Regions from separate parts of the Mumia spirodelae genome, predicted to be linked through region 2. Evidence: riboswitches for the same ligand, from Rfam matches in the RefSeq annotation. Region 2 holds a riboswitch; each other region holds the start of a gene.
The links. A riboswitch is a leader RNA that binds a small molecule or an ion and turns the genes downstream of it on or off. The one in region 2 is predicted to bind cyclic di-AMP.
Positions count from the first base shown of each region.

Region 1: linked by a shared signal. The riboswitch ahead of ACQSSQ_RS22855 (transglycosylase family protein) and the one ahead of ACQSSQ_RS07665 (C40 family peptidase) in region 2 are both predicted to bind cyclic di-AMP.
Region 3: linked by a shared signal. The riboswitch ahead of ACQSSQ_RS22255 (C40 family peptidase) and the one ahead of ACQSSQ_RS07665 (C40 family peptidase) in region 2 are both predicted to bind cyclic di-AMP.

Region 1 is NZ_JBODSD010000006.1:101,468-111,445, reverse strand. Features, by position in the region: gene uvrA (excinuclease ABC subunit UvrA) at 1-1,483, opposite strand, end outside; gene ACQSSQ_RS22890 (maleylpyruvate isomerase family mycothiol-dependent enzyme) at 1,670-2,368, shown strand; gene ACQSSQ_RS22885 (MBL fold metallo-hydrolase) at 2,400-3,059, shown strand; gene ACQSSQ_RS22880 (NAD(P)-binding domain-containing protein) at 3,070-4,272, opposite strand; gene ACQSSQ_RS22875 (CBU_0592 family membrane protein) at 4,347-4,820, opposite strand; gene ACQSSQ_RS22870 (LysR family transcriptional regulator) at 4,964-5,872, shown strand; gene ACQSSQ_RS22865 (hypothetical protein) at 5,893-6,168, opposite strand; gene ACQSSQ_RS22860 (APC family permease) at 6,291-7,712, shown strand; gene ACQSSQ_RS22855 (transglycosylase family protein) at 7,749-8,210, opposite strand; cyclic di-AMP (ydaO/yuaA leader) riboswitch at 8,212-8,360, opposite strand; gene ACQSSQ_RS22850 (hypothetical protein) at 8,752-9,546, shown strand; gene ACQSSQ_RS22845 (TerC family protein) at 9,620-9,978, opposite strand, start outside.
Region 2 is NZ_JBODSD010000001.1:1,557,887-1,567,864, forward strand. Features, by position in the region: gene ACQSSQ_RS07640 (Rv3143 family two-component system response regulator) at 1-151, shown strand, start outside; gene trpD (anthranilate phosphoribosyltransferase) at 148-1,200, shown strand; gene ACQSSQ_RS07650 (Lrp/AsnC family transcriptional regulator) at 1,211-1,495, opposite strand; gene ACQSSQ_RS07655 (DEDD exonuclease domain-containing protein) at 1,542-3,338, opposite strand; gene ACQSSQ_RS07660 (hypothetical protein) at 3,441-3,704, shown strand; cyclic di-AMP (ydaO/yuaA leader) riboswitch at 3,853-3,984, shown strand; gene ACQSSQ_RS07665 (C40 family peptidase) at 3,997-5,022, shown strand; gene ACQSSQ_RS07670 (AMP-dependent synthetase/ligase) at 5,456-7,249, opposite strand; gene ACQSSQ_RS07675 (hypothetical protein) at 7,347-7,775, shown strand; gene ACQSSQ_RS07680 (SRPBCC family protein) at 7,818-8,267, shown strand; gene ACQSSQ_RS07685 (hypothetical protein) at 8,354-8,704, shown strand; gene ACQSSQ_RS07690 (ROK family glucokinase) at 8,695-9,639, shown strand; gene ACQSSQ_RS07695 (ROK family glucokinase) at 9,652-9,978, shown strand, end outside.
Region 3 is NZ_JBODSD010000005.1:418,455-428,432, reverse strand. Features, by position in the region: gene nadB (L-aspartate oxidase) at 1-1,004, shown strand, start outside; gene nadC (carboxylating nicotinate-nucleotide diphosphorylase) at 998-1,852, shown strand; gene ACQSSQ_RS22260 (cysteine desulfurase family protein) at 1,853-3,007, shown strand; cyclic di-AMP (ydaO/yuaA leader) riboswitch at 3,352-3,515, shown strand; gene ACQSSQ_RS22255 (C40 family peptidase) at 3,522-4,079, shown strand; gene ACQSSQ_RS22250 (DUF3048 domain-containing protein) at 4,153-5,187, shown strand; gene ACQSSQ_RS22245 (MerR family transcriptional regulator) at 5,310-6,071, opposite strand; gene ACQSSQ_RS22240 (YqgE/AlgH family protein) at 6,185-6,787, shown strand; gene ACQSSQ_RS22235 (DUF3039 domain-containing protein) at 6,828-7,091, shown strand; gene ACQSSQ_RS22230 (zinc metalloprotease) at 7,084-8,103, shown strand; gene ACQSSQ_RS22225 (DEAD/DEAH box helicase) at 8,103-9,920, shown strand; gene ACQSSQ_RS22220 (M1 family metallopeptidase) at 9,938-9,978, shown strand, end outside.

The DNA.
Region 1 (9,978 bases), on a different contig from region 2:
CGCGGTCGAGGCTCAGGTAGTCGAGCCCGACGTCGAGCAGGAACCGCAGCCGCTCGTGGATCTCCTTGAGCACGTGCTGGCCGATCTGGCTCTCGCGCTCGGACATCTCGAGGTCGCTGAGGTAGCGCGCCGCCTCCTCGATGGAGAGCGCGGAGACCTCGGCGATGTTCTTCTCGCCGTGGGTGGCCGAGCGCACCGTCACCCCGAGGATGACCGGCTTGAGGCGGGTGCCGCCGCAGGTCGGGCACGGCACCTCGCGCATGTAGTCCTCGAAGCGCTCGCGGGTCGTGTCCGACTCGGCCTCGGCGTGGCGGCGTACGACGTAGGGGATGACGCCCTCGAACGAGCTCCAGTAGGAGCGCTCGCGCCCGTAGCGGTTGCGGTAGTGCACGTGAACCTGCGTCGGGTGGCCCTCGAGCAGCGCCTTGCGCGCCGACGACGGCAGGTCCTCGAACGGCGTCGCGGTGGTGAAGCCGAGCTCCTCGGCGAGCGCGTCGATCAGGCGACCGAAGTAGTCCGCGACGTGCGCCGCCGACCACGGGGCGATCGCGCCGTCGTCGAGGGACAGCGACGGGTCCGGCACGACCAGCTCGGGATCGACCTCCATCCGGGTGCCCAGGCCCGAGCAGTCCGGGCAGGCGCCGAACGGCGCGTTGAACGAGAACGACCGCGGCTCCAGCTCGTCCACGGCTAGCGGGTGGTCGTTGGGGCAGGCGAGCTTCTCGGAGAAGCGGCGCACCCGGTGGGCGTCGTCCTCGGGCAGGTCCACGAAGTCGAGGAGCACGAGCCCGTCGGCGAGGTTGAGCGCGGTCTCGACCGAGTCGGTGATGCGCTGCTGGGCCGTCGGCTTGACCGCGAGCCGGTCCACGACGACCTCGATGTCGTGCTTCTTCTGCTTGGCGAGCGTCGGCGGCTCGTCGGCGAGGTTGTGGGTCTGCCCGTCGACCCGGACACGGCTGTAGCCCTGCGACTGCAGCTGGCGGAAGAGGTCGAGGTATTCGCCCTTGCGCCCGCGGATGACCGGCGCGAGGACCTGGAAGCGGGTGCCCTCCTCGAGCTCCATGATCCGGTCGACGATCTGCTGCGGGGTCTGCTTGGTGATCGCCTCGCCGCAGACCGGGCAGTGCGGGTGCCCGATGCGCGCGTAGAGGAGCCGCAGGTAGTCGTAGACCTCGGTGATCGTCCCGACGGTCGAGCGCGGGTTGCGCGAGGTCGACTTCTGGTCGATCGACACCGCCGGCGACAGGCCCTCGATGAAGTCGACGTCGGGCTTGTCCATCTGGCCGAGGAACTGCCGCGCGTATGCGGAGAGGCTCTCGACGTAGCGGCGCTGCCCCTCGGCGAAGATCGTGTCGAACGCGAGCGAGGACTTGCCGGAGCCCGACAGTCCCGTGAAGACGATCATCGCGTCCCGCGGGAGCTCGAGGGAGACGTCCTTCAGATTGTGCTCGCGAGCGCCGCGGATGAGCAGTTGATCTGCCACGTGAACAGCCTTCCTGGGGGTCGCGCCGGTCGGGAGAAAAAGGGCGTGGATCAACGCCCGGGCAGGACTCGACCCACCTTGTCAAGGGTACCGAGGGGGCCTGACAAAACCGGTCGGCGGAACCCGGCGCCTCGGCGACGGCATCCCCGATGACCCGTGCGGCCCCGCGCCTGGCAGGGTGGCCCCATGGCGACCCCCTACGACGTGATCGACCTCGTGGACTCGCGGACGCGCGATCTCCTGCTCGCCCTCGACGCTCTGGACGACGCCGACATGCGGGCGCCGAGCCTCCTGCCGGGCTGGACCCGCGGACATGTCGTGACCCACCTCGCACGCAACGCCGACGCGCTCGTGAACCTCTTCACGTGGGCCGAGACGGGCGAGAAGAAGCCGATGTACGCCTCCCCCGAGGCGCGCGACGCCGACATCGAGGCCGGGGCGCACCGCAGCGCGGACGCACTCCTGGACGACCTCACGGAGTCCTCGGTCCGCTGGATCGTCACCGCCCGCCGGCTCCCGGACGACGCGTGGGGCCGCACGGTCGTCGCCCGCGGGGGCAAGGAGGTCCCCGGCTCGTGGATCCCGATGCTGAGGGCGGGCGAGGTCATCGTGCACCACTACGACCTCGACCTCGGCTACACGCCGGACCAGTGGCCGCAGGGCTGGGTGTCGCTCGCCCTGCACGACGCCACCGCCAACCTGAGCGAGCGCGCCGGTGAGCCCGTGGCGCTGCGGGCCACCGACTCCGGCTTCGGCGTGGGCGACGGCGGAGGGCGTACGGTGTCGGGCACGCAGGCCGACCTGCTGGCCTGGGTGACCCGAGGCGTCGTCGGTCCGTCCCTGACCACCACCGGCGACCTGCCCGAGCTCGGACCGTGGCGCTGAGCCGGCGCCGTACCCGACCCCAGGAGGAACGATGACCAGGACCTACACCGGCAAGGTGACCGTCGGGGGCACGCCGGACTTCCGTGAGCTCCCCCACCTGATCATCACCAAGGTCGCGGTCGGGCCGATGAGCAACAACGCGTACGTCCTGCGCTGCCGCCACACCGACGAGCAGGTCCTGGTCGACGCCGCGAACGACGCCGCGACGCTGATCGAGGTGGTCGGGGCCGCGGGCCTCGCCGCCGTCGTCACGACCCACCGCCACGGCGACCACTGGCAGGCGCTGGCCGACGTCGTCGCCGCGACCGGCGCCCGGACGATCGCGGGCGCCGAGGACGCCGAGGAGATCGGGGTCCCGATCGACACCGTGGTCACCGACGGCGAGGAGATCGCGGTCGGACGGTCGCGGCTCCAGGTCATCCACCTCGTCGGCCACACGCCGGGCTCGATCGCCCTCCTGTACGACGATCCCGACGGCATGCCGCACCTCTTCACGGGCGACTCGCTGTTCCCCGGCGGCGTCGGCAAGACCTGGTCGCACGACGACTTCGCGTCGCTCATCGACGACGTGGAGCGCAAGATCTTCGACCGCCTCCCGGACGAGACCTGGTTCTACCCCGGTCACGGGGACGACTCCACGCTCGGCGACGAGCGCCCGCACCTCGCGGAGTGGCGCGCGCGGGGCTGGTGAAGTCCGCGGGTCACGCGGCGGACTGCTCCTCGGCGAGCGTGCGCGCCACGACGTGCGCGTCGTCGCCGACGCCCCACTGGAGCGACGACCGGCGGTTGCGGAGGAAGTGGACCCCGCAGAAGTAGAGCCCCGGTACGGCGGTGGACAGGTCGTCGGCGACCAGCGGGAAACCGTCGGCGTCGAACACCGGGAACTGCACCCATCGGGCGTAGTCCGGCCGGAACCCGGCCGTGAGCACGACGGCACCGATCCCGGCGACGTCCGCGCGCAGCGGCGGGTCGGCGACGAAGGGCTTCGGCTCGGGCACGTCCGGCGCCTCGTCACCGAAGCGGCCGTCGAGAAGCCCGCGCATGTCGGCGAGCCGGGCGTCCCCGAAGGCGACCGACTCCGCGAGGTCGTCGGCGAACGCGACCGTCCCGTCCGCGACACCCAGGAGACGTCCGGTCAGCACCACACCCAGCTCCTGGAGCACCCGGTAGTGCAGGTCGTGGCCGCCCCGGGCGCCGGTCGCCTGAGGATTCGCCAGGAGCCTCGCCGCCGGTCCAGGCAGCGCGGACCGCGGCTGGTCGAAGTAGCCGGCCCGCTCCAGCCACGTCACGACGTCGACGCCGTCGAGCCGTCGTGGGGTCCACGGCGCACGTCCGCAGGCGAGCAGCACGTCCCGTCCTGCGAGGTGGAGCTCCTCGGCGAGCTGCACGCCCGTCTGGCCCGACCCCACCACGAGCACCCGCCCGTCGGGGAGGTCGGACGGGCGGCGGTACGCCGTCACGTCGAGGACCGCGACCGACGACGGGAAGGCCGTCGCCGCGGGCGGAAGGTGCGGCCGCTGGTAGGCGCCCGTGCAGACGACCACGGCGTCGGCGTCGATGTCCCCCTGGTCGGTACGGAGGAGGAAGCGCGCCCCGCGGCCCGTCTCCACGCTCGCCACCGTCGTACCCTCCTCGACCGGGCCGGCCTGGCGTTCGGCGTAGTCCTGCAGGAACGCCACGATCGCGTCCCTCGGGACGTGCCCCTCCGGCTCGTCGCCGTCGTACGCGCTGCCGGGGAGTCGCAGGCTCCAGTTGGGCGTCACGAGGGTGAAGCTGTCCCACCGGCCGCGCCAGGTCTGCGCCACGCGTCCGCGCTCGAGGACCCGGTGCTCGACGCCCAGCGCGGCCAGCTCATGGCTGACGGCCAGACCGGCCTGCCCTCCGCCCACGACGATCGTCGACATCGCGACCTCCTCCCCTCACGACGATGCCCTCTCCCGGACCGATCCGGGAGAGGGCATGCAACGTCGTACGACGATCAGGCGGCGGCCGCGACCCCCCGACCGGTGAGCGCCTTGAGCTCGTCCACGCTCATCCGCAGCGTCGGGTCGCGCTCCTCGAGCAGCAGGTCGTACGAGGCCTCGGCACGCTCGACCGCGGGCGACGTCGCCGCGACGAGCGGGGTCGCCTCGACGAGGGGGTTCTCGCGCGGCTCGAGGTCGGCGGCCGAGACCGACGCCGCGGCAGCCTGACGGTCCGCGTGCTTCTTGGCGACGATGGCCCACAGGGCCTGGCCGCCGATCACGATCCAGATGAGGTTCGCCGCGGCGGACGGCCAGACGCCGTTGAACGCCGCGACCCCACCCATGAGGCCGGCGCCGAGGAGGTTGGCGGACTGGTAGCGCGCCGAGGCGGCCTTCCAGCGTCCGCGGCTGACGAGAAGGTACGCGGCTGCGCCCGCGACAGCGCCGACCCACCCGAGGGTGGTGACGAAGTCGGCGACCGAGAACATGTGCGGCTCCGAGAAGGTCGTGCGTGGATGAGGGGGAAGTGCCGGCGTCCGGAGGGCCTCACGGGCGGCGACCAGTCCAGTGTGCGCCGCACTCGGGTTAAGCACAATCGAGCCTTTCTTGATGAGCCGTTTAGCATTGCTGAATGGCATCGATCGACCCGCGCCGACTCGCGTATCTGCTGGCCGTATACCGGACGGGCGGCATCCTCGCGGCCGCGGATGAGTTGAACGTCACACCCTCGGCGGTCTCCCAGCAGATAGCGCGCCTGGAGTCCGAGGAGGGTCTCGACGTGCTCGCGCGAGGTCCGCGCGGCGTCACGCTCACCCCGGCCGGACGCGTCCTGGCCGAGACGGCCGAGCGCATCGAGGCGGAGCTGGTGGAGGCACGCAAGACCCTGGCGACGATGGGCGACGAGGTCTCCGGCCGGGTGGCCGTCGGGGCGTTCCAGACGTCGATCCAGGCGATCGTCGGTCCGTCGCTCGGTCAGGTGCGCGAGGACTACCCCGGCATCGAGGTCACCGTCGCCGAGCACGAGCCGGACGAGGCTGTCCGCCTCCTCCGCGCCGGCGAGCTCGACCTCGTCCTCGTCGAGCAGGACGAGGACGCCGTCACCAGCGCCCCGCGCGGCATGCACGACGTGATCCTGCTCGACGAGCCGTGGCGGGTCGTCATCCCGTCGACGTTCCCGACGCCCACCCAGGTCGCCGACCTGACGGACGCGCCCTGGCTCGCCGCCGAGCGGCAGACCGCCGCCGCCCGCGCGCTCGAGCGTCTCGCCGGCACGCTCGGAGGGCGCCTGCGCGTCGTCCACCAGTTCACGAGCTTCGAGGCCGCGTACGCCCTGGTGGCCGCCGGCGAGGGCGTGGCCATGGTCGCCGCCCTCGCGCTGCAGCAGGAGCTGCCTGCAGGGGTGGAGGTGGTCCCGCTGCCCGGCCTCGGCTCCCGCCGGGTCATCGCACGGCACCGGCAGAACCGGCGCGAGCCCGGCCCGGCCGTCACCGCGGTCCTGGACGCCCTGCTCGCGGCGGCGGGGCGGGTGGAGCTGGGGTGAGCCTGCAGCCTCCTGGCCGGTCAGCCGGCAGAACCGGCGGGGGCGTCCGGACTGGCGGGACGGAGGCGCTTGGCGGGGACCCACTGCTCGACCAGCGTCCCCTCCCCCTCCTTGCCGGGGACGAACGCGACCCGCGCGACCCAGCCCTGCGACTCGCGGCGCCACTCGATCACCAGACCGGGATAGGCGTCCGACTCGTACCGGCTGAGCGAGACCCAGACGTGACGGACTCCGCGGCCCTCGCGAGGCGGGGCGACGGAACGCTCCTCCTGGCCGTACCGCCTGTTGGTTCCCACGCGGAAAGGATACGCCTGCTTCGAACACGTGTTCGATCAACCTCCACCCTCTGCCGGATTGCGGCCAGCGCGGCCCGGCACGACAGTGAGGGGTGCGCGACCGGCGTACGAGGAGGGGTGCCATGAGCGACGCAAGGCCTGGTTCCACGACATCGGAGCAGGACCGCCCACCGGAGCTGAGGCGCTTCCTGACACCGAAGCTGCTCCTGCTCTTCATCGTCGGAGACATCCTCGGCACCGGCGTCTACGCCCTCACGGGCCAGGTCGCCGCCGAGGTCGGCGGTGCAGCATGGCTGCCGTTCATCATCGCCTTCGTCATCGCGACGCTGACCGCGTTCTCCTACCTCGAGCTCGTCACGAAGTATCCGCAGGCCGCCGGCGCCGCCCTCTACACGCACAAGGCCTTCGGGATCCACTTCCTGACGTTCCTGGTCGCGTTCGCCGTCCTGTCCTCGGGCATCACGTCGGCCTCGACCGCCTCGCGCGTCTTCGCGCGCAGCCTGGACCAGGGCTTCGGGCTGGACCTCGGCAACTCCGGGATCCTCGTGGTGGCCCTGCTCTTCATGATCGTCCTCGCGCTGGTGAACCTGCGCGGTGTGGCGCACGGGATCATGACGAACGTCGTCCTCACCCTCGTCGAGCTGACCGGTCTCCTGCTCGTCCTCCTCGTCGGGGTGTGGGCGATCGTGCAGGGCGACGCCGACTTCTCCCGGGTGGTGGCCTTCGACACCCCGGAGGACAAGAACGTCTTCCTGGCGGTGACGACGGCGACCTCGCTGGCGTTCTTCGCGATGGTCGGCTTCGAGGACTCCGTCAACATGGCCGAGGAGACGAAGGACCCGGTCTCGACGTTCCCGCGGATCATGCTGACCGGCCTGTCGATCACCGGCCTGATCTACGTCCTCGTCTCGATCACCGCGGTCGCGCTGGTCCCCATCGGCAAGCTCGCCGCGACCGAGACGCCGCTCCTCACCGTCGTGGAGACCGGGGCGCCCAACCTCCCGATCGACGAGATCTATCCGTTCATCACGATGTTCGCGGTCGCCAACACCGCGCTGATCAACATGCTGATGGCCAGCCGGCTGCTGTACGGGATGGCCAGGCAGCACGTCCTTCCGCCACCGCTGGCCCACGTCGGACGCAAGCGGCAGACGCCATGGGTCGCGATCCTCTTCACGACGCTGCTGGCCCTCGGGCTCATCACCTACGTCTTCAACGCCAGCGAGGACGCCGTCGCCACGCTGGGCGGCACGACGGCGCTGCTGCTGCTCGCGGTCTTCACGGTCGTCAACGTCGCCGTCCTGGTCCTGCGTCGCGACCACGTCGACAGCCGGCACTTCGTCGCCCCCACGATCCTGCCGGTGATCGGCGCCGTCACGTGCCTCTACCTCGTGACGCCGCTGTCGGGCCGGGACGGGGAGCAGTACGTCGTCGCGGGGATCATGATCGGCGTCGGCGTCGTCCTGTGGGTGATCACGTGGTTCATCAACCGCGCCTTCTACGCCGAGCGCACCTACGTGAAGGACCCCGCCGAGCTCGAGTGAGCCGACGGGGTCCGTCACGGTGCCCTCAGCGAGGGATCACCAGAACCGCTTGCGCCACCAACGCGGGAAGTGCCCGATGGCGCCCTTCTTGGCGTAGCGATCGCTCTTCGCGAAGCCCTGCCACTTCTCGCGCTTGTGCTTGGTCGTCAGCCCGAGCTTGCGGGTGCAGCCGGGCCACGCGCCCCAGCCCTGACTCTTGAGGACCTTCTCCGCGACCGCGATCTGCTCGCGGCGCTTGGCCTTGTAGGCGGTCGACGCATACTTCTTGCCGCCGTACGCGCGCCACGTGCCGGGATTGAACTGCAGACCACCGTGGTAGCCGTTACCGGTGTTGATGTGCCACCGACCCCCGGCCTCGCACCGAGCGAGGCGTTCCCAGGTCTTGTCCTTGGCTGCGTTGGCGGGGGTGCTGGTGAAGACCAGCAGACCCGCCACCAGGCCGACGAGAGCGAGCGTGGTGGCGGCGCCGCGCTTGGCGACGCTCAGGGCGTTGTTCATGTTGTTCCTTCACAACGCCTGTGGGGTTAGCTGTCGGGTTCGGGCCGAAGGTGCCCGGCCGTCACGGACGGTGTCCGTGTGCGGCTTCACCCCAAGGAGCCGAGGCTCCAGAATTGGGTTCCCCACTCCCGCCCGTGGTGCTCGTGGTTCGCCGGCCCCCGTGACCGACCTTCCGGGGTAGGCCTTGCTCGTGGGCGGGACTCGGCGTCGAGCAAGACCTCCGACAGACTAACCCAGAGAATCAAGACATCAAGGACACCGCGGCCGGGATCGGACGTTTCGGGACGCCTCTCCCCTGCAACGACGGGGATGCGCCCCCGCCGAAAAGCCCCGGCGGTGAGCCTGGTCCCACCGCGGGGTGCACGGGTGGGACCCAGCTCACCGCTCCCGAGTGCGGAACGCGGGGCGACCGTCGATCGTCCACAGGCGCGGCCGGGTCACCCGCGAGCGGGCCAAGAGCGTGGGCCTCCCGCCGAAGGCGCTGCTCGGCCGGCGGTTCACCCGAATTCACCCCCGCGTGTGGGTCCACGTCGACCACCCGATGTCGGACCTTGACCACATCCGCGCCGCCGCTCTCGCTGCACCGGCGTACGCGAAGGTCACCGACTCCTCGAGGCTCCGGATGCTGGGGTACGACGACCTACCCTTGCGACCGATCTGCTTCGTGGTCCCTGACGATCACCACGCGTCGCTCGAGGGAATCCTGGTCCACCGGACCAAGATCGTGCCTCCCTTGGACGCGGTCGGGGTCACGCCGGCGGCGGCGTTCGTCGGATGCTGCGCCGAGGAGCGGTCGATCGACCTCATCGCTGCCGGCGACTGGCTCGTCCGCCACGATCACGCTACGGTCACCGAGATCGTCGACCTCGCCGAGCGAGACGACTGGCGTCCGGGTGCGACACGGGCACTCGAGATCGTCCCTCATCTGAACCCGCGATCGCGTTCGCCCCGCGAGTCGAAGGTCCGCGCCTATCTCGTGGCAGCCGGACTTCCCGTTCCGGAGGTCAACGTCGACCTCGAGGTCGGCGGGAAGATGCTCGGCTGCGTCGACCTCCTCTACCGTCGCTGGCTGCTCGTCATCGAGTACGAAGGGCGACAACATTCCGAGGACGACCACCAGTTCAACGTCGACATCGGCCGGTACGAGCGCTTTCGGGACCATCACGTGGCCTACGTCCAGATCACCAACGCTCGGTTCGCGAGCCCACGAGCGCTCGTGATGCTCGTCCACCAGAAGCTCGTGGCTCGCGGCTACGACGGGCCAGCGCCGGTGTTCGGTCGGCGATGGCGCGACCTCATCGCGCCTGTGGAGGGGGCACATGCACGACGGCGGTGAGCCTGGTCCCACCGCGGAGTTCACGGGTGGGACCCAGCTCACCGCCGGGCCGTGAGAGCGGTACGCCGCCGCGTCAGGTCTGCGGGATGTCCTCACGCTCGTCCGGGCGCTGCGGCGGCGGCTGGTTGCGCGTCTTCCACAGGCTCGCCACCGCCGTGACCGCGAGGACGACGATGATGACGCCGAGGCTGGCCAGCGTCGGGATCTCCGGCACGTCGAGGTGCTCACCGTTGTTGATGAACGGCAGCTCGTTGGTGTGCAGGGCGTGCAGGACCAGCTTGACGCCGATGAACGCGAGGATCACCGACAGACCGAGCGACAGGTAGACCAGGCGCTGCAGCAGGCCGCCGAGCAGGAAGTAGAGCTGGCGCAGACCCATGAGGGCGAAGATGTTCGCGGTCAGGACCAGGTACGGCTCCTTCGTGATGCCGT
Region 2 (9,978 bases):
GCTGCTCGTGCTGACCGCACGGGAGCAGGACGCCTGGCTCGCGACCTGGTCGCGCGCCGACGGGGTGTCGAGCCACCCGATCGACCCGCTGAAGCTCGCGAACGCCGTCCTCGGCCTGATCGCCCCCGCGGCGACCACCGCCCCGGCATGACGGTCGCGACCCGCTGGCCGGAGGTTCTCGGCGCGCTGGTCGCCCACGAGGACCTCGCGGCTGAGCAGACCGCGTGGGCGATGGAGGAGATCCTCTCCGGCAACGCCACCCCCGCGCAGATCGCCGGCTTCGCGGTCGCGCTGCGGGCGAAGGGCGAGACGGTCGCCGAGGTCGAGGGCCTCGCCGCGACGATGCTCGACCACGCGACGCTGATCGAGGTCGAGGGCCGGACGGTCGACATCGTCGGCACCGGCGGAGACCGCGCCAAGACGGTCAACATCTCCACGATGTCGGCCGTGACCATGCGCGGGGCCGGCGCGCTGGTCGTGAAGCACGGCAACCGGGCGGCGTCCAGCGCCAGCGGTGCGGCGGACGTGCTCGAGAAGCTCGGCGTCCGGCTCGACCTGACGCCCGCGCGCGTCGCGGAGCTGGCCGGCGAGGTCGGCATCACCTTCTGCTTCGCCCCGGTGTTCCACTCCTCGTTCCGGTTCACCGCGGCTCCGCGCAAGGAGCTCGGCATCCCGACCGCGTTCAACTTCCTGGGGCCGCTGACCAACCCCTCTAAGCCTGCGGCGATGGCCGTCGGTGTGGCTGATGCACGGATGGCGGGGGTCGTCGCGGGCGTGTTCGCCCGGCGTGGCCTCGACGCGCTGGTGTTCCGGGGCGACGACGGGCTCGACGAGATCACGACCACGACGACGTCGCGCGTGTGGGTCGTCTCCGGACCCGATAATGAGAAGTCCGTCTCGGAGCACGTCCTCGATCCGCGCGACCTCGGGATCGCCCCGTCGCCCGCGGAGGCGCTGCGCGGCGGCGACCCCGCCTTCAACGCCGACGTCTTCCGGCGGATCCTCGCCGGCGAGCAGGGACCCGTCCGCGACGCGGTGGTCCTCAACGCTGCTGCGGGACTGGCGGCGTACGAGGGCGGCGACGACGACCTCGTGACGCGCATGGAGCGCAACGTCGCCCGGGCGCGCGAGGCGCTGGACAGCGGCGCCGCCGCAGAGTCGCTGGGTCGGTGGGCCGAGGCCTCGCGCCGCGAGGCCTGACCCGCGTCGGCTACTCGAACTCGCCGCCGATGCTGAACGCGGCCTCGAGGTCGTGCTGGGAGTAGGTCCGGAACGCGATGTGCGTCTCGGTCGACCGGACGCCCGCGACCTTGTTGACGCGGTCCGCCACGACGTCGGCGATCTCCTCGGTCCGGCGGACCCGCACGAGCGCGATCAGGTCGATGTGACCCGTCACCGAGTAGACCTCGCTCACGCCGTCGAGCGCGGCGACCTGCTCCGCGACCTCCGGGATGCGGTCGACCTCGGCGTTGATGAACACGATCGCGGTGATCACGGGCCCTCCTGGCGGACGAGTCGGCGTACGGCCTGCAGCCTACTCGTCATCGGCGTGGCCGGTGCTCGGTGCGCCAGCCGTCCGAGCGGGCCTCGTCGAAGGGGGCCGCAGCGGCACGCGAGCGCTCCGCCGCCTCGACGAGCGGGAGGTGGCGACCGGCTCCGCGCACGGGGCTCGCCCACTGGCCGTCGAGGTCCACGAGGCGCACCCCGTCGGACTCCAGCCAGCGCAGGACCAGCTCGGACTCGGCAGCGGTGGCGGCGGGGGTGTCGTCGGGAACGACGGTCTCGGCCGTGGAGCGCAGGGCCACGACCCACGGCGCCGACGGCGTCGAGGCCGGCATCACGCCCGAGGCGACCAGCCGCCCCCGGCGTACGACGTGCACCTCCCACTCGCGCCAGCGCTCGTCGAGCGGACGCGCGGCCACGACCTCGGTGCAGGAGAGGAGCGCGGCGAGGCGCTGGCTGCGGTGGGTGGCCCGCACGAGCGTGACGAGCCGGTCGCGCTCGCGGGCGGCGTCCTCGAACCGGCCCTGCCCGGACAGCGTGCGCATCCGGTCGGTCGACGCGTCGACGACCTCGGCGGGGTCGAGGGTGAGGGCCGTGCGGACCCGCTCCACCTCCAGCGCGTACGCCTCGGGGGTGGCCGTGCCGTCGCAGGGCGCGAGACAGCTGCCCATCTCCGCCAGCGCGCACGCGCTGCGGGACGGGCGGCGGGGGAGCCGACCGGAGCACTGGCGGATGCGGAACGCCTCGTACAGCGCGGAGGCCACGCGCTCGGCCGACGCCCGGCGGGTGAACGGCCCGAGGTAGTCGGCGTCGTCGTCGGTCTTGCGGACGAACGAGAGCCGCGGCCACGGCTCTCGAGTGAGCTTGATCCAGGTGGCGCGCTCGGGATGGCGCGAGCGGCGGTTGTAGGGCGGCTTGTGGTGCGCGATGAGCCGCAGCTCGCGGACCTGCGCCTCGAGCGCCGTCGCGCACGTGATGCCCTCGACGCGCGTGGCCAGCGCCACCATCTCGCCCATCCGGGTGCGGGTCTCGCTCGAGGTGAAGTAGGAGCGGACGCGCGCGCGGAGATCCTTGGAGGTCCCGACGTACAGGACGTTGTCGTGGCGGTCGCGGAAGAGGTAGACGCCGGGGACGTGGGGGAGGTGGTCGGCCAGGCGGCTCTTCTTGCGCTGCGCGGCGCTCACCCGCGCACTGAAGGTGGCCAGCTCCTCCATGGTCGACACGCCCATCGTGCCGAGGCGCTCGAGCAGCGCGTGGAGGACGTCCACGGTGGCACGGGCGTCGGCGAGCGCACGGTGGTTGGGGGTGGTGCCGGAGTGGAAGTGCCGGGCGAGGGTGCCGAGCTTGCAGTTGGGCACCTCGTCGCGCAGCAGGACGCGCCGGGCGATGCGGGCGGTGTCGAGGCTCTCGAACCCGGGCCACGTCAGCCCGAGGTGCTGGGTGAAGTGCTTGAGGAAGCCGACGTCGAACGGGGCGTTGTGCGCGACCAGGACGGTGCCGCGGGCGAACTCGAGGAACGACGGCAGTGCCTCGCCGATCCTCGGCGCGGCGACGACCATGGCGTCGGTGATGCCGGTGAGCACCGTGATGAAGGTGGGGATCGGGCCCTCGGGGTCGACGAGGGTCTGGAACTCGCCGAGGATCTCGCCGCCCCGGACCTTGACCGCGCCGATCTCGGTGATCATCGAGCCGGCCGCCGCCGAACCCCCGGTGGTCTCGAGGTCCACGACGCAGAACGTGATGCCGGACAGGTCCCGTCCGAGCTCGTCGAGGGTGCCCTGGACGCCGCGGATGGGGACGGGAGACGGGGGAGCGGCGTCGGAGGCGAGGGTCATGCTGCTGACGTTAGGCGCGCACGCTGACAGGTCCGCGGCGCGCGGAGCACCGGCGTGTCGGGTCGGCGGTTTCTGTCAGAGCGGCTGCGTAGCGTCCCGGACATGGACGAATCTCGCGTGCTCCACCAGCAGCCGGGACCGGCGACGGGCCACGGCGAGCTCCTGACCATCGACTGCGGCCGCTGCCTGGTCCGACCCCACGCCTGCGGCGACTGCGTGGTGACCGCGCTCCTCGGCGCGCCCGACGAGGGCGTGAGCCTCGACGCCGACGAGGGCGCCGCGCTGGAGGCGTTGAGCGCCGCCGGCCTCGTCCCTCCGCTCCGGCTCGTGACGCAGGTCGACGGCGAGACGGTCGAGGACGCGTGAGTCTTCTCACCCTCGGGTCCGCGATGGCAGGGGAGTTCTGAGTTTCCCCCAGGGTGTCGTTGATTCCTCACCCGGTTGCCGCATAGGGTGAGGCTCGCGTGCCTGAGGAGTTCTCTACCCCGGAGAGCGCAGGCGCGCCGCCTAGTTCGGTCGAGATCCCCCGGATCGACGCCGGAGCCGGGGACCCATGTTCCTGGGGTGAATCCGTCCGCGAGGACGGTAGGGCATGTTCTTGGCCCGAACCCGTCAGCTCACCCGGCAGGCGTCGAGAACACGAAGGAGACCGTCCGACGTGCGGAACGGCCGAAAGCTGTCGATGAGGGCAGCCGTCGCCGCCGGGTCCGGGTTGGTCCTCGCTGCCACGCTCACCGCGTCCCCGAGCGCAGCGGATCCCGAGACTCCGAGCCTGTCCGAGGCGCAGCGCGAGGTAGCCAAGCTCAGTCACGAGGCCGAGCAGGCCAACGAGCGCTATCTCGAGCTCAAGACCGAGGTCGACGGCGCCACCAAGCAGATCAAGAAGCTCCGCGCCGACGTCAAGGCGCAGCAGGCCGAGGTCGACGAGGTGCGCAACGCCCTCGCCAAGACCGTGACCGAGCGGCTGTCGAGCTCCCCGATGGGCCCGACCACGCAGCTCCTCGCCAGCGACGACGTCGACGAGTTCCTGGAGGGCCTGACCGCCCTGCAGTCGTACAACAGCACCCAGGCCGACCGCCTCGCCGCGTTCGAGCGCGAGGCGGGCGAGCTCAAGGTCCGCCGCGAGCAGCTCTCCGCCAAGCTCGAGGTCATCTCCGACGCCGAGAAGGAGATGAAGAAGCAGAAGGCGAAGCTCGACGACCGGGTCGACAAGGCCGAGGCGCTGGTCGCCAGCCTGACGCCCGCCGAGCGCGAAGAGGTCTACGACAACGACCACGGCGGCACCACCCGCGGTGACGACCGTCCGTCGACGAGCGCTCCGAAGGTCAACGCGTCGGGTCGGGCCAAGAAGGCGATCGACTTCGCGCTCGCGCAGCTCGGCGAGCCTTACTCGTACGGCGCGGCCGGGCCGAGCAGCTGGGACTGCTCGGGCCTGACGATGGCGGCGTTCGGCGCGGCCGGCGTGTCGCTGCCGCACTCCTCGTCGGCGCAGTCGGGGATGGGAAGCTCGGTGTCGCGCTCCTCGATGAGCCCCGGCGACCTGGTCTTCTACTACAGCCCGGTGAGCCACGTGGGCATCTACATCGGCAACGGCAAGCTCGTGCACGCCCCGCGTCCGGGTCGCAGCGTCGAGATCGTGTCGGTGGACCTGATGCCGATCTCGGGAGTTCGTCGCGTCGGTTGACGCGCGTCAGGACAGCGTCGGTTGACGCGCCCGCAAGACGTCAGGAGCCCCGGCCCGCCTCACGGTGGGCCGGGGCTCTTCCACGTCCAGCGCCGTTCTTCGCGGCTTCGCCGCCGTTGGGGTACCCGAGCGAAGCGTCACTGACCCGAGCGTGTGCGGTGGGGGCGGTTGGGTTCCGGTGGGGTACCCGAGCGGGGCGGGTGCGCCGTGCCGGTGGGCGCGCGTCGTACGCCGCTCCGTCCCGGTGGGCACGCCCGCGGGTGGCGTTTGCCACGCCCGCACCGGAACGCCCCGTCGTGCACCGCAGATTCGCGGTGCACGAGGGGCACTTGCGGTGCGGGCGTGGCAAACGTGGAGGAGCGGGAGGGGTACGGCGCGGGCTGCTGCCGCGGAGCCAGGACCGGCTGGTGCCGCGGAGCGAGGGGCGTACGGCCTACTCGTACAGCGCCTCGACGTCGTCGCGGTGCTCGCGCATCACGACGTTGCGCTTGAGCTTGAGGGTCGGCGTGATCTGCCCGCCCTCCTCGGTCCAGTCCTTGGGCAGGATCCGGAACTTGCGGATCGACTCCGCCTTGGACACGTGCGTGTTGGCCTCGTCGACCGCGGACTGCACGGCGGCGATCACGTCGGGGTCGTCGGCGAGCTGCGCGACGGGCGTGTCGGCCGGCTTGCCGTGCTGCTCGAGCCACGGGCCGATCGACTCCTCGTCGAGGGTGATCAGCGCGGCGACGAACGGCTTGCCCTCGCCCACGACGACGGCCTGGCTCACGAGCACGTGGGCGCGGATGCGGTCCTCGAGAACCGCAGGCACCACGTTCTTGCCGCCGGCGGTGACGATGATCTCCTTCTTGCGACCGGTGATCGAGATGAAGCCCTCGGAGTCGATCTCGCCGACGTCGCCGGTGTGGAACCAGCCGTCCTCGTCGATCGCGGCCGCGGTAGCCTCCGGGGCGTTCCAGTAGCCGCGGAAGACCTGGCCGCCGCGGAACAGGAGCTCGCCGTCCTCGGCCACGCGGACCTCGGTGCCCGGGAACGGCCGCCCGACGGTGCCGATCTTGGAGTCGCTGGCCATGTTGGCGGCGAGCGCGGCGGTGGTCTCGGTGAGGCCGTACCCCTCGATCACCGGGACGCCGATGCCGGAGAAGAAGTGCGCGAGCCGCTCGCCGAGCGGGGCGCCGCCGGAGATCGCGTGCTCGACGCGTCCGCCCATGGCGTCGCGGAGCTTGGTGTAGACGAGCCGGTCGAACAGCGCGTGCTTGGCCTTGAGGAGGGGACCGATGCGCTTGCCGGCCTCGCGGGCGCGGCTGTACGCGATGGCGGTCGAGGTCGCGACGTCGAAGATCTTGCCCTTGCCCGACGCGTGCGCGTTCTGGCTGGCGCCGTTGTAGACCTTCTCGAACACGCGCGGGACGGCCAGGATGAACGTCGGCTTGATCTCCGCGAGCTCCGGCAGGAGGTTCTTGACGTCCGGCGTGTGCGAGAGCTTGACGCCCGCACGGATGGCCCCGATCTCGATGATCCGGGCGAACACGTGCGCGAGCGGGAGGAAGAGCAGCGTGACGGCGTCGTCGCGGTCGAAGATCTCGGGGAGGATGTCGATCGCGTCGCCGAGCTCGAACATGAAGTTGGCGTGGGTCAGCTCCGCGCCCTTGGGACGACCGGTGGTGCCGGAGGTGTAGATGATCGTCGCGAGGTCCTCCGGCGCGACCGCGTCGCGGCGGGCGGCGACGTCCTCGTCGCTGACCACCTGGCCCGCGGCCACGAGCGTGTCGAAGCCGTCGTCGATGCACCAGACGTCCTTGAGCGCGGTCAGCTCCGAGCGCGACGCGGCGACCCGCTGGGCGTGCTCGTCGCTCTCCACGACGCAGCCCACGGCGCCGGAGTCGGACAGGATCCACGAGATCTGCTCGACCGACGAGGACTCGTAGATCGGGACGGGGACGGCGCCGATCCACCACAGCGCGTAGTCGACCTGCGTCCACTCGTAGCGGGTGCGGGCGAGGATCGCGACGCGGTCACCCGGCGCGACGCCGGCCGCGACGAACCCCTTGCCCAGCGCCACGACCTCGTCGCGGAACTGGCCCATCGTCACGTCGACCCAGACGCCGCCGACCTTGCGCTGGAAGGACACCCGGTCCGGGTCCTTGCCCACCCGCACCAGGACGTCGTCGGTGATGCTCCCGGTGTCCGGGACCTGGTACGTGGGTGGGGTCGCGTAGGTGCGCACACTGCCTCCGATCGAGCGATCTGGGTACGTCGACACGACGTACTCCCCCTCGGGCAGGTTACATTCATCGGTCCGAACACCCCTAAAGGAGACCTCGATGCCGGCCGTCGATGTGATCGACCAGACGTACGCCGCCGTGCCGCCGCGTCCGCTGCGCGAGGTGCTGTGCGCGGAGTCCGCGTGGGCCGCCGTGCTGCCCGGCCTGGAGCTCCGGTGCTTCGAGGACCGCGGCGACCGCGGCAAGCGGTGGAGCGTGAGCGGCGCGCTGGAGGGGACCGCGGAGGTGTGGCTCGAGGCGACCGCCGAGGGGACGATCGTCCACGTCTTCCTGCAGGCCGACCCGGTGCCGGCGGCCCCGTCGCGGCGTGCCGCACGGCGCATCGACCGCGACTACCGCGAGCGGCTGAAGCGCTGGGTCACGCAGGTCCGCGACACGCTCGACGTCGGTCGCGCGGTGGGGGAGCCGCCCGAGCCGGCGGCGACACAGGGGAGCGCCCCGGACGAGGACGAGCGCGGCGCGCGATAAGGTCGGCAACGGGCGCAGCACCGACCGACCAGGAGGGTCTGGATGACCAACCAGACGACCAGCGACATCGTGGTCGACGCCGAGCCGGGCGTGATCATGGCGGTCATCGCCGACTTCGCGTCGTACCCGTCGTGGGCGACGGGGGTGAAGGAGGCGCGGGTCGTCGACCTCGACGAGTTCCGCGCCCGGGCGACGGAGGTGCAGTTCGTCCTCGACGCGACGCCGATCCGCGACACCTACACGCTCGGATACACGTGGGACGGCGACCGCGAGGTCGACTGGCGGATCACCGAGCCGGGCGCGATGGTCAAGGGCATGGACGGCGCGTACGTCCTCGAGCCGCTCGGCGACGGCAGGACGCGCGTGACCTACCGCCTCGCGGTCGAGGTCTCCATCCCGCTGCTGGGCATGCTGCGCCGCAAGGCGGAGAAGGTCATCATCGAGACGGCGCTGAAGGGCCTGAAGAAGCGCGTGGAGTCCGCCGAGGCGTGACCGGGAGACCCGGGGGTGACGCGCGTCTCGATAGGATCTGACGACTGCGCTCGCAGCGCACCCACCGTCCCCGCTCGAGGAGAGGCATGACCGCACAGACCGGCGGTGACCACGTCGGCACCCTCGCGCAAGAGGCCCTCAAGCTGGCGCGCGTGCTCGCGCAGCAGGCATCCGAGGGCGCTCACGGCGCCGACGACGGGACGGCTGACGCGCACCGGCCCGAGGCGTGCGACTACTGTCCCTTGTGCCAGATGATCGCCGTGGTGCGGCACGCGCGACCCGAGGTCGCCGAGCACCTGGCGTCGGCGCTGACCTCGCTCACGCTCGCCGCGCGTGGTGTGGTGGACGCGTGGGCGCAGTCTCGTCCGCAGGGCGAGCCCGGACAGACGGCCGACGCAGGACAGGACATCGACGTGGAGGACGAGTCATGGGAGTGACGGTCGGGGTCGACATCGGCGGGACCAAGATCGCCGTCGCTGTCGTCGACGAGGACGGCACCATCGTCGTCCAGGACCGGCTCAAGACGCCGGCGACCGATCCGACCCTCATCGGTGACGCCGTCGCCCGCTCGGTCAACGCGCTCAAGCGCGACCACGACGTCGAGGCCGTCGGCGTCGGCGCAGCGGGATTCGTCGATGCCGCGCGACGCACCGTCCTCTTCGCGCCCAACATCAAGTGGGTCGACGAGCCGCTCGCGGACCGCCTCGAGGACCTCGTCGACCTTCCTGTCGTGATCGAGAACGACGCCAACGCGGCCGCGTGGGGCGAGTTCCGGTTCGGCGCCGGCGCGGACGTCGACGACATGCTCCTCGTGACCGTCGGCACCGGCATCGGCGGCGGCATCATCCAGGGTGGGCGGCTCGACCGCGGGGCGTTCGGCGTCGCCGGGGAGATCGGGCACCTGCGCATGGTCCCCGCGGGGATCCGCTGCGGGTGCGGCCAGTACGGCTGCTGGGAGCAGTACGCCTCCGGCCGCGCGCTCGTGCGCGAGACGCGCGACCGGATCAGCGCGCAGATGGAGCAGGCGCAGCCGCTGGCGGCGCTCGTCGACGGTGACGTCTCGCGGATCACCGGTCAGATGGTGACCGAGCAGGCGCAGAAGGGCGACCCGCTGGCGATCGAGCTGATCGCGGACGTGGGGCGGTGGCTCGGCGAGGGCATCGCGTCGCTGGCCGCGGTCATCGACCCGAGCGTGGTCGCCGTCGGCGGCGGCGTCGCCAAGGCGGGCGCGCTGCTGCTCGAGCCCGCGCACGCGGCGTTCGTCCGCTCGTTGTCGGCGCCGGTCTACCGGCCACAGGCGGCGATCCGGCCGGCGAGCCTGGGCAACGACGCCGGGATGATCGGGGCCGCAGACCTCGCCCGGGCACGGTGACGGGGAGCCTGGATGGCTGAGCGTCTCTCGATCGGCATCGACATCGGCGGCACCCGCGTCAAGGCCGGGGTAGTCGACCTCGACGGCCACGTGCTCGAACGGCTGAGCCGCGACACACCGACGACGAGCCCGACGGCCGTCCTCGACGCGATCGCGGACATCGTCGCGACGCTGCGCCGCCACCACCACGTCACGTCGGTCGGCATCGGCGCCGCCGGCTTCGTCGACGCGACGCAGTCGACGGTCCTCTTCTCTCCGCACCTCGCGTGGCGGCACGAGCCGCTGCGCGACGCGGTACGCCGGCGTACCGGCCTGTCCGTCCTCGTCGACAACGACGCC
Region 3 (9,978 bases), on a different contig from region 2:
CCGTCATCCTCGCGACCGGTGGCGCGGGGCAGCTCTACGCCCACACCACCAACCCGGCCGTGGCGACCGGTGACGGGCTCGCCCTCGCGCTGCGGGCGGGAGCGGTGGTCACCGACGTCGAGATGTACCAGTTCCACCCGACCCGCCTGGCGGTCCCCGGAGGTGGGCTGATCTCCGAGGCCGTCCGTGGCGAGGGCGCCGTGCTGCGCGACCGCACGGGCCGGCGCTTCATGCGCGACGTCCACCCCGACGCCGAGCTGGCGCCGCGCGACGTCGTGGCCCGCGAGATCGCCCGCGTCATGCTCGAGCAGGACGGGGAGCCGGTGCTCCTCGACGCGACGCACCTGGGCGCGGACTTCCTCGCCGGCCGCTTCCCGGGGCTCGACGCCCGGTGCCGGGCCCACGGCCTGCGCTGGGGCGAGCAGCCGATCCCCGTCACGCCCGCGGCGCACTACTTCATGGGCGGGGTCCGGACCGACCTCGACGGGCGGTCCAGCGTTCCCGGCCTGTACGCCGTCGGCGAGGCGGCGTGCACCGGGCTGCACGGCGCCAACCGACTGGCGTCGAACTCGCTGCTCGAGGGGGCCGTGACCGCTCGCCGGTGCGCGGCGGCCCTCGGGGCGCCCGGGGTCGCCGTCTGGGACGGCGAGCCCACGCCGTACGCCGCGGAGCCGGTCGCGGGTACGGGCCAGGCCGCAGGCGACGCTCAGCCGATGGAGCGCCGCGAGCTGCAGGAGACCCTGTGGGTCGCCGCCGGCCTCGTCCGCGACGGCGCGACCCTGCAGGCGGCGGCCGACACCCTTGCCGGGTGGACCGCCGCCGTCGACGGCACGACCGCGGCGTACGAGGACGCCAACCTGCTCGAGGTCGCCCGCGTCGTGGTCATGGCGGCGCTCGCCCGCGAGGAGTCACGCGGCGCCCACTTCCGCAGCGACCACCCCGACCGTGACCCCGCCTTCGACCGCCACCTCTCGTGGGTGCGGAAGGGAGACCCCGCATGCTGACCGACGCGCTCATCACCGCCGCGGTGGAGGCGGCGCTCCAGGAGGACGCGCCGTGGGGGGACGTGACAGGCGAGGTCCTGGTGCCCGCCGACGCCGTGGCGACCGCACGGATGGTGTCGCGACAGGCGGGCGTCCTCGCCGGCGCAGCGGTCGTGGCCGCGACGTTCGCCGCGGTCGACCCTCGGATCGCGGTCCGGGTCGAGCGTGCCGACGGCGACGTCCTCGAGCCGGGGACCGTCGTCGCGACCGTCGTAGGCCCCGCCCGCGGGGTCCTGCGGGGGGAGCGGGTCGCCCTCAACTTCGCCCAGCGGATGTCAGGCATCGCGACCCAGACCCGGGCGTACGTCGACGCCGTCGCCGGCACCGGCGCGCGCATCGTCGACACCCGCAAGACGACGCCGGGGCTGCGCGCGTTCGAGAAGTACGCCGTGCGGTGCGGAGGGGGCCACAACCACCGCTTCTCGCTCTCGGACGCCGTGATGGCCAAGGACAACCACCTGGCGCTCCTCGGTGACGACCCCGAGCGCATCACCGCTGCGCTCCGTGCGGCTCGTGCGGCGCTGCCGCACACCGTGCACCTCGAGGTCGAGGTCGACCGGCTGGACCAGCTCGACGCCGTCCTCGCCGCCGACGTCGACACCGTGCTGCTGGACAACTTCTCGGTCGAGGATCTGCGCACCGGCGTCGAGAAGGTCGCCGGACGGGCGCTCGTGGAGGCCAGCGGCGGGATCACGCTCCCGGGGATCCGGGAGGTCGCGCTCACCGGCGTCGACCTCATCGCGGTCGGTGCGCTCACCCACAGCGTGACCGCCCTCGACCTCGGGCTGGACGTCGCGGTGGCGGTCTGAGTGCGCTACCTCGACGCGGCTGCGACGACGCCCGTGCGGCGGGAGGTGCTCGAGGCGATGTGGCCGTACCTGACCGGGGAGTTCGGCAACCCGTCGAGCCACCACGGGCTGGGTGACGCCGCGGCGCGTGCGCTCGAAGGCGCGCGTGCCGACGTCGCGGCGGCGCTGGGTGCCCGCCCGGCGGAGATCGTGTGGACCTCCGGCGGCACCGAGGCGGACAACCTCGCCGTCAAGGGGCTGGCGCTGGCCCGGCCGCGGGACCGGCACGTCGTCACGACGCGGATCGAGCACCCCGCTGTGCTCGAGGCGTGCGACCACCTGGTGCGGCTGCACGGGTTCAGGGTCGACCTGCTCGACGTGGACGCGGACGGCGTCGTCGACCTCGCTCAGGCCGAGCGGGTGATCGGTCCCGGCACGACCCTCGTGTCGGTGATGCTGGCCAACAACGAGATCGGCACCGTGCAGCCGGTCGCCGAGGTCGCGGCGCTGGCGCGGCGGCACGGCGCGCTCGTGCACACCGACGCCGTGCAGGCCGTCGGCTCGGTGGTCGTCGACCCGCAGCGCCTCGGCGTCGACGCGCTCACCGTGAGCGGTCACAAGCTCGGAGCACCGAAGGGGAGCGGTGCGCTCTGGGTACGGCGTGGGCTGGCGCTCGAGCCGCTGGTGCACGGCGGTGGCCAGGAACGCGGCCGCCGGTCCGGGACCGAGAACGTCGCGGCCGCGGTCGGTCTCGCGACCGCGCTCCGCCTGGCGGTGACGACGACGCCGGACGGCCCGCGCCCGAGCGGGCCCGTCGCGGAGCTCGCCGCCGCGCGGGACGCGTTCGTCCGCGAGGTTCTCGCCGGTGCCGACGGCGCCGTGCTCACCGGGCACCCGACCGAGCGGCTGCCCGGTCATGCGTCCTTCTGCTTCCCCGGGACCTCGGGGGAGGTTGTGCTGCTCGGGCTGGAGCAGGACCACGGCATCGTCTGCTCGAGCGGGTCGGCGTGCGCCGCGGGGTCGGACGAGCCGTCGGAGGTGCTCCTCGCGCTGGGCGTCGTGCCGGAGGTGGCGCGGACCGCCGTGCGCTTCACGGCGGCGTCTCCGGCCGACTTCGAGGGTGTCGCCGGCGCCGTCGTGGACGCGGTCCGTCGGGTGCGCGCCCTGGCCGGCTGAGGGCCCGCGGACCGGTCGGCGCGCGTGCTCACGCCGCACGATCGGGGCCCGATCGTCGCAAGGATCGTGATGTGCCCGTGATGGACTTCGGACAAACTGTGACGAGGGTCACATTCCACCCATGTAACCCCTGCGATACCAGGCGAGGCGACCTGGACAGGTGACCAAGGTCTCCGCGTGGTGAGTTCGGGCGATTTGTGGGGTTACGGGACTGTGCCTATGGTGGCTCGCGGTCCGACCCGGGCCATCACAACCTCATAACGGGCCCGACCGGGACGCGACCTGGTCAGGGCCGGACAACTGAACATCGTGTGTGGGTAACGCCCAGTCCTGCCCGCCTGCACACGCCCCCATCACCGACACCACCGACGGGCAGGAGCGGAGGAACCAACTCTGCACGAAGACCTTGGCGGTCATGCGTGCTCGGGGTGAATCCCTCACGAGGGAGGGGCCATTCCTTTCGGCCCTAATCCGACAGCTCACTTCGTAGGCGTGGAAGGGAACCACGTCCAACATGCTCGCGTCCCCCCGGAAGCAGCGTCTTTTCGCGCTGCCGATCGCTCTGTCCGCTGCCGCTGCGATGGTCGTCACGACCGCGCCGCAGGCCAGCGCCACCACCTCCACCACCACGAGCACCACCGCCGCCAAGACCACGGCGGCAGCGAAGCTCTCGACGGCCAAGGCGAAGCGGCTCGCCGCGAAGAAGCGTCGCGCCGGCCGCATCGTGAAGGCCACGCGCGTCGCCGCGCGCCAGAAGGGCGACCCGTACCGCTACGGCGCGTCGGGCCCCGGCTCGTTCGACTGCTCGGGCCTGACGTCGTACTCGTTCCGCAAGGCCGGCGTGCGGCTGCCCCGCACGGCGAACGCGCAGTACCACCGCGTCCGCCACATCAAGAAGAAGAACATCCGCAAGGGCGACCTCGTCTTCTTCGGTGGATCCCGCAAGTACCACGTGGGCATCTACTGGGGGAAGGGCCGCATCCTTCACTCGCCGTACTCCGGCAGCCGTGTGAAGGTCGAGCGGATCTGGACCCGCGGCTGGTCGGCCGGCACGCTGCGCCTGCGCGCCTGACCTGACCGACACGCATCACGAAACAGCAGGGCCGGTGCCTCGAGGGGTGCCGGCCCTGCTCCACCATGGAAGCATGCCCGTGAGCCTTCACCCCCGTACCGCGGTCCGTGCGACTCTCGTCGCGGCCGCCCTCGTCCTCGCGACCGCCTGCTCGGGCGGCGAGGAGCCGAAGACCCCCGAGACGCCGTCCCCCACGACCGCCGACGCCGCCCGCAAGGCCGCCACGCTGGTCCGCGCCAACCCGTTCACGGGGCAGGCCGCGGCCAAGGGCCTGCCCGAGCACCCGGCCTTCCTCGTGAAGATCGAGAACACCGACGCGGGCGCGCCGCAGTACGGCCTGTCGCAGGCCGACCTGGTGTTCGAGGAGCTGGTCGAGGGAGGGCTGACGCGCCTCGCGGCGTTCTTCTACACCGAGACCCCGACCAAGGTCGGTCACGTCCGCTCGACCCGCACGACCGACATCGCGATCGTGAAGCCGACCGGCGGTCAGCTGATCGCCTCCGGCGGCGCCGGCGTGGCGGTCCGCAAGATCAAGGCTGCCGGCGTCGACTTCCACAGCGAGGACACGGGCAACCTGACGCTGTCGCGCGACCCGGGCAAGCGCGCGCCGTACGACCGGCTGCTGAACCTGGACGCGTACGCGCAGAAGCAGAGCTCGGCGAAGGCCGCGGTGCCGCCGCCGTACCTGCCGTTCAGCGCGACCCCGACCGCGGGCACCGCCAAGGCGACCTCCTTCGACGTCCGCTTCTCGCGCGGCTCGGCGACACGCTGGCAGTACGCGTCGGGCGCGTACAAGCGGGTCAACGGGCACGCGCAGAAGGGCAAGGACTTCACTCCGAGCACCGTCCTGGTCCTCTTCACGCGCCAGGCCGACGCGGGCTACCGCGACCCGGCCGGCAACCCGGTCCCGGAGACCGTGTTCACCGGGGGCGGCAAGGCCGTCGTCCTCAGCGGCGGCAAGGTCCTCAACGCGCGCTGGAGCAAGAAGAACGCGGCGGCACCGATCCGGCTCGCGGCCGGCGGCAAGCCCGTGACGCTCAAGCCGGGCAAGGTCTTCGTCGAGCTGGTGCCGCAGGGCGCCGGCGGCGTCACCGTGCGGTCGCGCTGACGCGAGGAAGGTCACACGTCGCTGCCCTCCGGTGCGGAGAGCGGCTCGCCTAGCATCGACAGCAGAGCTTCGGCCCCACCTGACGGTCCCTCCCTCCAGCGTCGGGTGGGGCCGATCTCTGTCTAGGGCGTCTGCTTCTCGTCGCCGAGCGCGGCGAGCTCCTCGCCGAGGGCGTCGTCGATCGCGTGCGCGAGCTCGTCGCGGAACACCGCGACCACGGCCTGCGCCGCGACGGGCAGCAGGTTGGCGATCGAGGTGACGACCTCCTGCCACTGGTCGTCGGGCATGCCCTTGTGGACGAACGGCTGCCAGATGTCGTGACGCACGCGGCCGACCAGGTCGTCGGCGACGGCCCGCAGCGGCGTGGACAGCGAGGGGAGGAGCTCGAGGACGGTCTCCGGCTCCAGGCCGAGCGAGATGGCGGCGACGCCGGCGCGGACGACGTCGGGGCGGCTGACCTCGAGGGTGTCCTCGTCGACGATGCGGGCGAGGCCGCGGTCGACGAGCTTCTGGGCCAGATCTGCGTCGCGGGCGATGCCGGCCATCGCCGTCAGCCGGTCGCGCGACATGAGCTCGCTCTCGGGCTCGCGCGCGAGGGGCGAGTCGAGCACCGTGATGAGGTCGAGCGCGTAGTCGGCCGTCGTGGACGTCTTGTCCTGCAGCGCCTTCTCGACCGCCTGCAGCGTGTAGCCGCGGTCGAGGAGGCTGCGCACGAGCTGGAGCTGGTTGACGTGGGACTGCGTGTAGTAGCCGGTGCGACCCTCGAGGCGCGGCGGCGCGAGCAGTCCCCGGCTGGCGTACGCCCGGACGTTGCGCACGGTCATCCCGACCCGTGACGCGAGCTCGTCGACGGTGAGCTCCTCCTCGTGTTCGGTGTCGGCCATCTCGTCCTCTGTGTCGCTGTGCAGGTTCGGTCATCCTACGGCCTGGGCAGCCACGGATCCGGCTGCCACGGCGTACGCTGAGACGGGGGTCGGGCACGACGCGAGGAGGGGCGATGACCGAGCAAGAACCCGCCGAGTCGTCCGACGAGATCTCGCCGAGGCACAGGTCGTACCGGGGCCGCCTCCTGGTCGCCACACCGCTGCTCGGCGGCGGTCCGTTCTACCGCTCCGTCGTCGTCGTGCTGGACCACGACGCCGGGGGAGCGCTCGGGGTGATCCTCAACCAGCCGCTCGACGCGACGGTCGCCGAGGTGCTGCCGGAGTGGTCGACGCTGGTCTCGAGCCCGACGGCCGTCTTCTCCGGCGGACCCGTCTCGACCGACTCCGCGCTCGCGGTCGGCGTGCTCCGCGACGGCGACGACCCGCCGGCCGGCTGGCGCGAGATGTACGACCGGGTGGGCCTGGTCGATCTCGACCTGCCGTCGCGCGCCGTGGAGGCGGGGCTGCGCGGTGTGCGGGTGTTCGCCGGGTATGCCGGGTGGAGCCCGGGGCAGCTCGAGAGCGAGATCGCCGAGGGCTCGTGGGTGGTCGTCGACTCCTTCGACGAGGACCTCCTCTCCCCGAATCCAGAGGCCCTGTGGCGGCAGGTCCTTCGCCGTCAGGGCGGCGATCTGGCGATGCTGTCCACCTATCCCGACGATCCCCAGCTGAACTGACCGGCTGGGGGGACGAGCGCTTCTGGCATAGACTGCCGGGGTGTCGACCACCTTCAGTCCCGGAGCCCAGACGTCCTCGGACGTCCGTACGCAACCGCGCCTCGACGACGGCGACCACGAGCGCTTCTCGCACTACGTGCCGAAGGACAAGCTCACCGAGGCCATGATCGAGGGCACCCCTGTGGTCGCGCTCTGCGGGAAGGTGTGGGTGCCCAGCAGGGACCCGCAGCGGTTCCCGGTCTGCCCGGAGTGCAAGGAGATCTGGGAGTCCCTGAAGTCGGGCGACTCCGGTGACGATGACTGACCCGCAGCGACGTCTGCCGCGCGTGCGGGGCCGGGGGGCGGTGCTGGTCGGCGCCGCCCTCGTCGCGGGCCTGACCGCTGCGACGCAGACGCAGCCGGCGGTCGCCGACGTCTCGACCGCGCGGGTCGCGGCTGCTCCCGCGCTCGACTGCGCGCCGACCGAGACGCTGGCGGCCCGGACGCTCAAGGGGCTCGACGGCGTCGTCCGCGCGCCCGAGCCGTCCGAGGCGACGGTGGTGGCGTACGAGCGCGACCTCAAGACCCGCCTCGCGCGGCTCGACGCGGCTCGCGCCACGCCCGGTGCCCGCGGGGACGGCCCCCGGGTCATCACCGTCGGCGTCTACGCGCACGTCCTCAAGCCGTCGAGCGGCAGCAAGGCCGTCAGCCGTGCCAAGGTGCGCCGCCAGGTCAAGGTGATGAACCGCGCCTACGCCGGCAAGCAGTGGAGCCAGGCGCGGAGCACGCGCATCCGCTTCAAGCTCAAGGACATCGACTACACGGTCAACAAGGCGTGGTACTACGCGTCGCTCGGCTCGAGCGAGTCCCGCGCGATGCGCAAGGCGCTGCACCGCGGCAAGAAGCGCAGCCTCAACCTCTACATCGCGGCACCCACCGAGCGGGGCGACCTGCAGGTGCTCGGCTACGCGACGTTCCCGCAGCGGCCCAAGAGCAAGCTCAAGACCGACGGCGTCGTGATCCACAAGGACTCCATGCCGGGCGGCCGCTTCCGGGGCTACAACAAGGGCGACACCGCCGTGCACGAGACCGGCCACTGGCTCGGGCTCTACCACACGTTCCAGGGCGGCTGCAGCAAGAAGAACGACCGCGTGGCCGACACGCCGCGCGAGCGGATCCCGAGCTTCGAGTGCCCGCGCGGGCGCGACACCTGTCCTGCTCCGGGGGAGGACCCGATCCACAACTTCATGGACTACTCCTACGACCGGTGCATGCACCACTTCACGCCCGGTCAGATCGAACGCATGCGCAAGCTCTGGCGGGTGTACCGCCGCTGATGACCGGGGCCGCGCATCTCCCACCGGCCTATCCCGATCGCGCAGCATGGGGCACCGCCCCCAAGCTGCGTGCGTGGCAGGCCGACGCACTCTCCCTGTACGCCGAGCGCAACCCGCGTGACTTCCTCGCGGTCGCGACGCCCGGGGCCGGCAAGACGACGTTCGCGCTCACCGTCGCGGCGCAGCTGCTCGAGCGCCGCGTCGTCGAGCGGGTCGTGGTGGTGGCGCCGACCGACCACCTCAAGACCCAGTGGGCCGAGGCCGGCGCCCGTGCCGGCATCCCGCTCGACCCGTCGTTCAGCGGCCGCAGCGGCGCGATGGCGTCGGACTTCCGCGGCTTCGCGCTCACCTACGCCGGTGTCGCGACCAACCCCACCGCGTACCGTCTGCGCACCGAGCGCTTCCGCACGCTGGTGATCCTCGACGAGGTGCACCACGCCGGCGACGCGCTCTCGTGGGGCGACGCGGTCCGCGAGGCGTTCGAGCCGGCCACGCGGCGGCTCGCCCTCACCGGCACCCCGTTCCGGTCCGACACCAACCCCATCCCGTTCGTCACCTACGCGCCGGGCGACGACGGCATCGGGCGCAGCGTCGCGGACTACTCGTACGGCTACGCCGAGGCGCTCGCCGACAGCGTCGTCCGTCCTGTCCTCTTCATGGCCTACTCCGGCGACCTGCGCTGGCGCACCCGCGCCGGTGACGAGGTCGCGGCCCGGATGGGCGAGCCGATGACGAAGGACCTCACCGCGCAGGCGCTCCGTACGGCGCTGGACCCGTCGGGCTCCTGGATCCCGTCGGTCCTCGCCGCCGCCGACAAGCGCCTCTCCGAGGTGCGCCGCCACGTCCCCGACGCGGGCGGTCTCGTGATCGCGAGCGACCAGAACGCGGCGCGTGCGTACGCCAAGATCCTCCGCGAGGTCACCGGGACCGGGCCGACCGTCGTGCTGTCGGACGAGAAGGAGGCGAGCGCGCGGATCAGCGCGTTCGCCGAGTCGCACGACCGGTGGATGGTCGCCGTCCGCATGGTCAGCGAGGGCGTCGACGTGCCGCGGCTGGCGGTCGGCGTCTACGCGACGACGACGTCGACGCCGCTGTTCTTCGCCCAGGCCGTCGGCCGCTTCGTGCGGGCCCGCAAGCGCGGTGAGACCGCGACCGTCTTCGTCCCCAGCGTGCCGCGGGTGCTCGGGCTGGCCTCGGAGCTGGAGCTGGAGCGCGACCACGTGCTCGGCCGCAGCGGCGGCGACAGCGACGACCCGCTCGCGCTCGAGGACGAGCTGATCGCGGCGGCGCAGGCGACGGAGTCCACCGCCGACCTCGAGCCGTTCGAGTTCCAGGCGCTCGGGAGCGAGGCGTCCTTCGACCGCGTGCTGTACGACGGGGGCGAGTTCGGCCACGAGGGCGAGGTCGCCGTCGGGTCGGAGGAGGAGATGGACTTCCTCGGGATCCCCGGGCTGCTCGAGCCCGACCAGGTGCGCGAGCTGCTGCGCCACGCGCGCTCCCGGCGGGCCCAGCGCGGAGCGGGCGGGCCGGCCGCTGACGCGGGGGACGAGGATGCCGACGCGGCGGAGGTCGGCGCGGCGGCCGGTGCCGCCCAGCGTCCGGACGAGCCGAGCACCCACGAGATGCGTGCCCTGCTGCGGCGTGAGCTCAACGGGCTGGTCGGCGCGTGGCACCACCGGACGGGGCAGCCGCACGGGGTCGTGCACAACCGGCTGCGCGAGGAGTGCGGCGGACCGACCGCCGCGAGCGCCTCGGTCGAGGACCTGCGGGCCCGGATCGACAAGATCCGTGAGTGGGCCAGCCGGCCGAGCTCCTGACGTCGTAGGGTCTCGGCATGCGCGTCGCCGTCGCCGCTGCCTCGATCGCCCTGCTCGC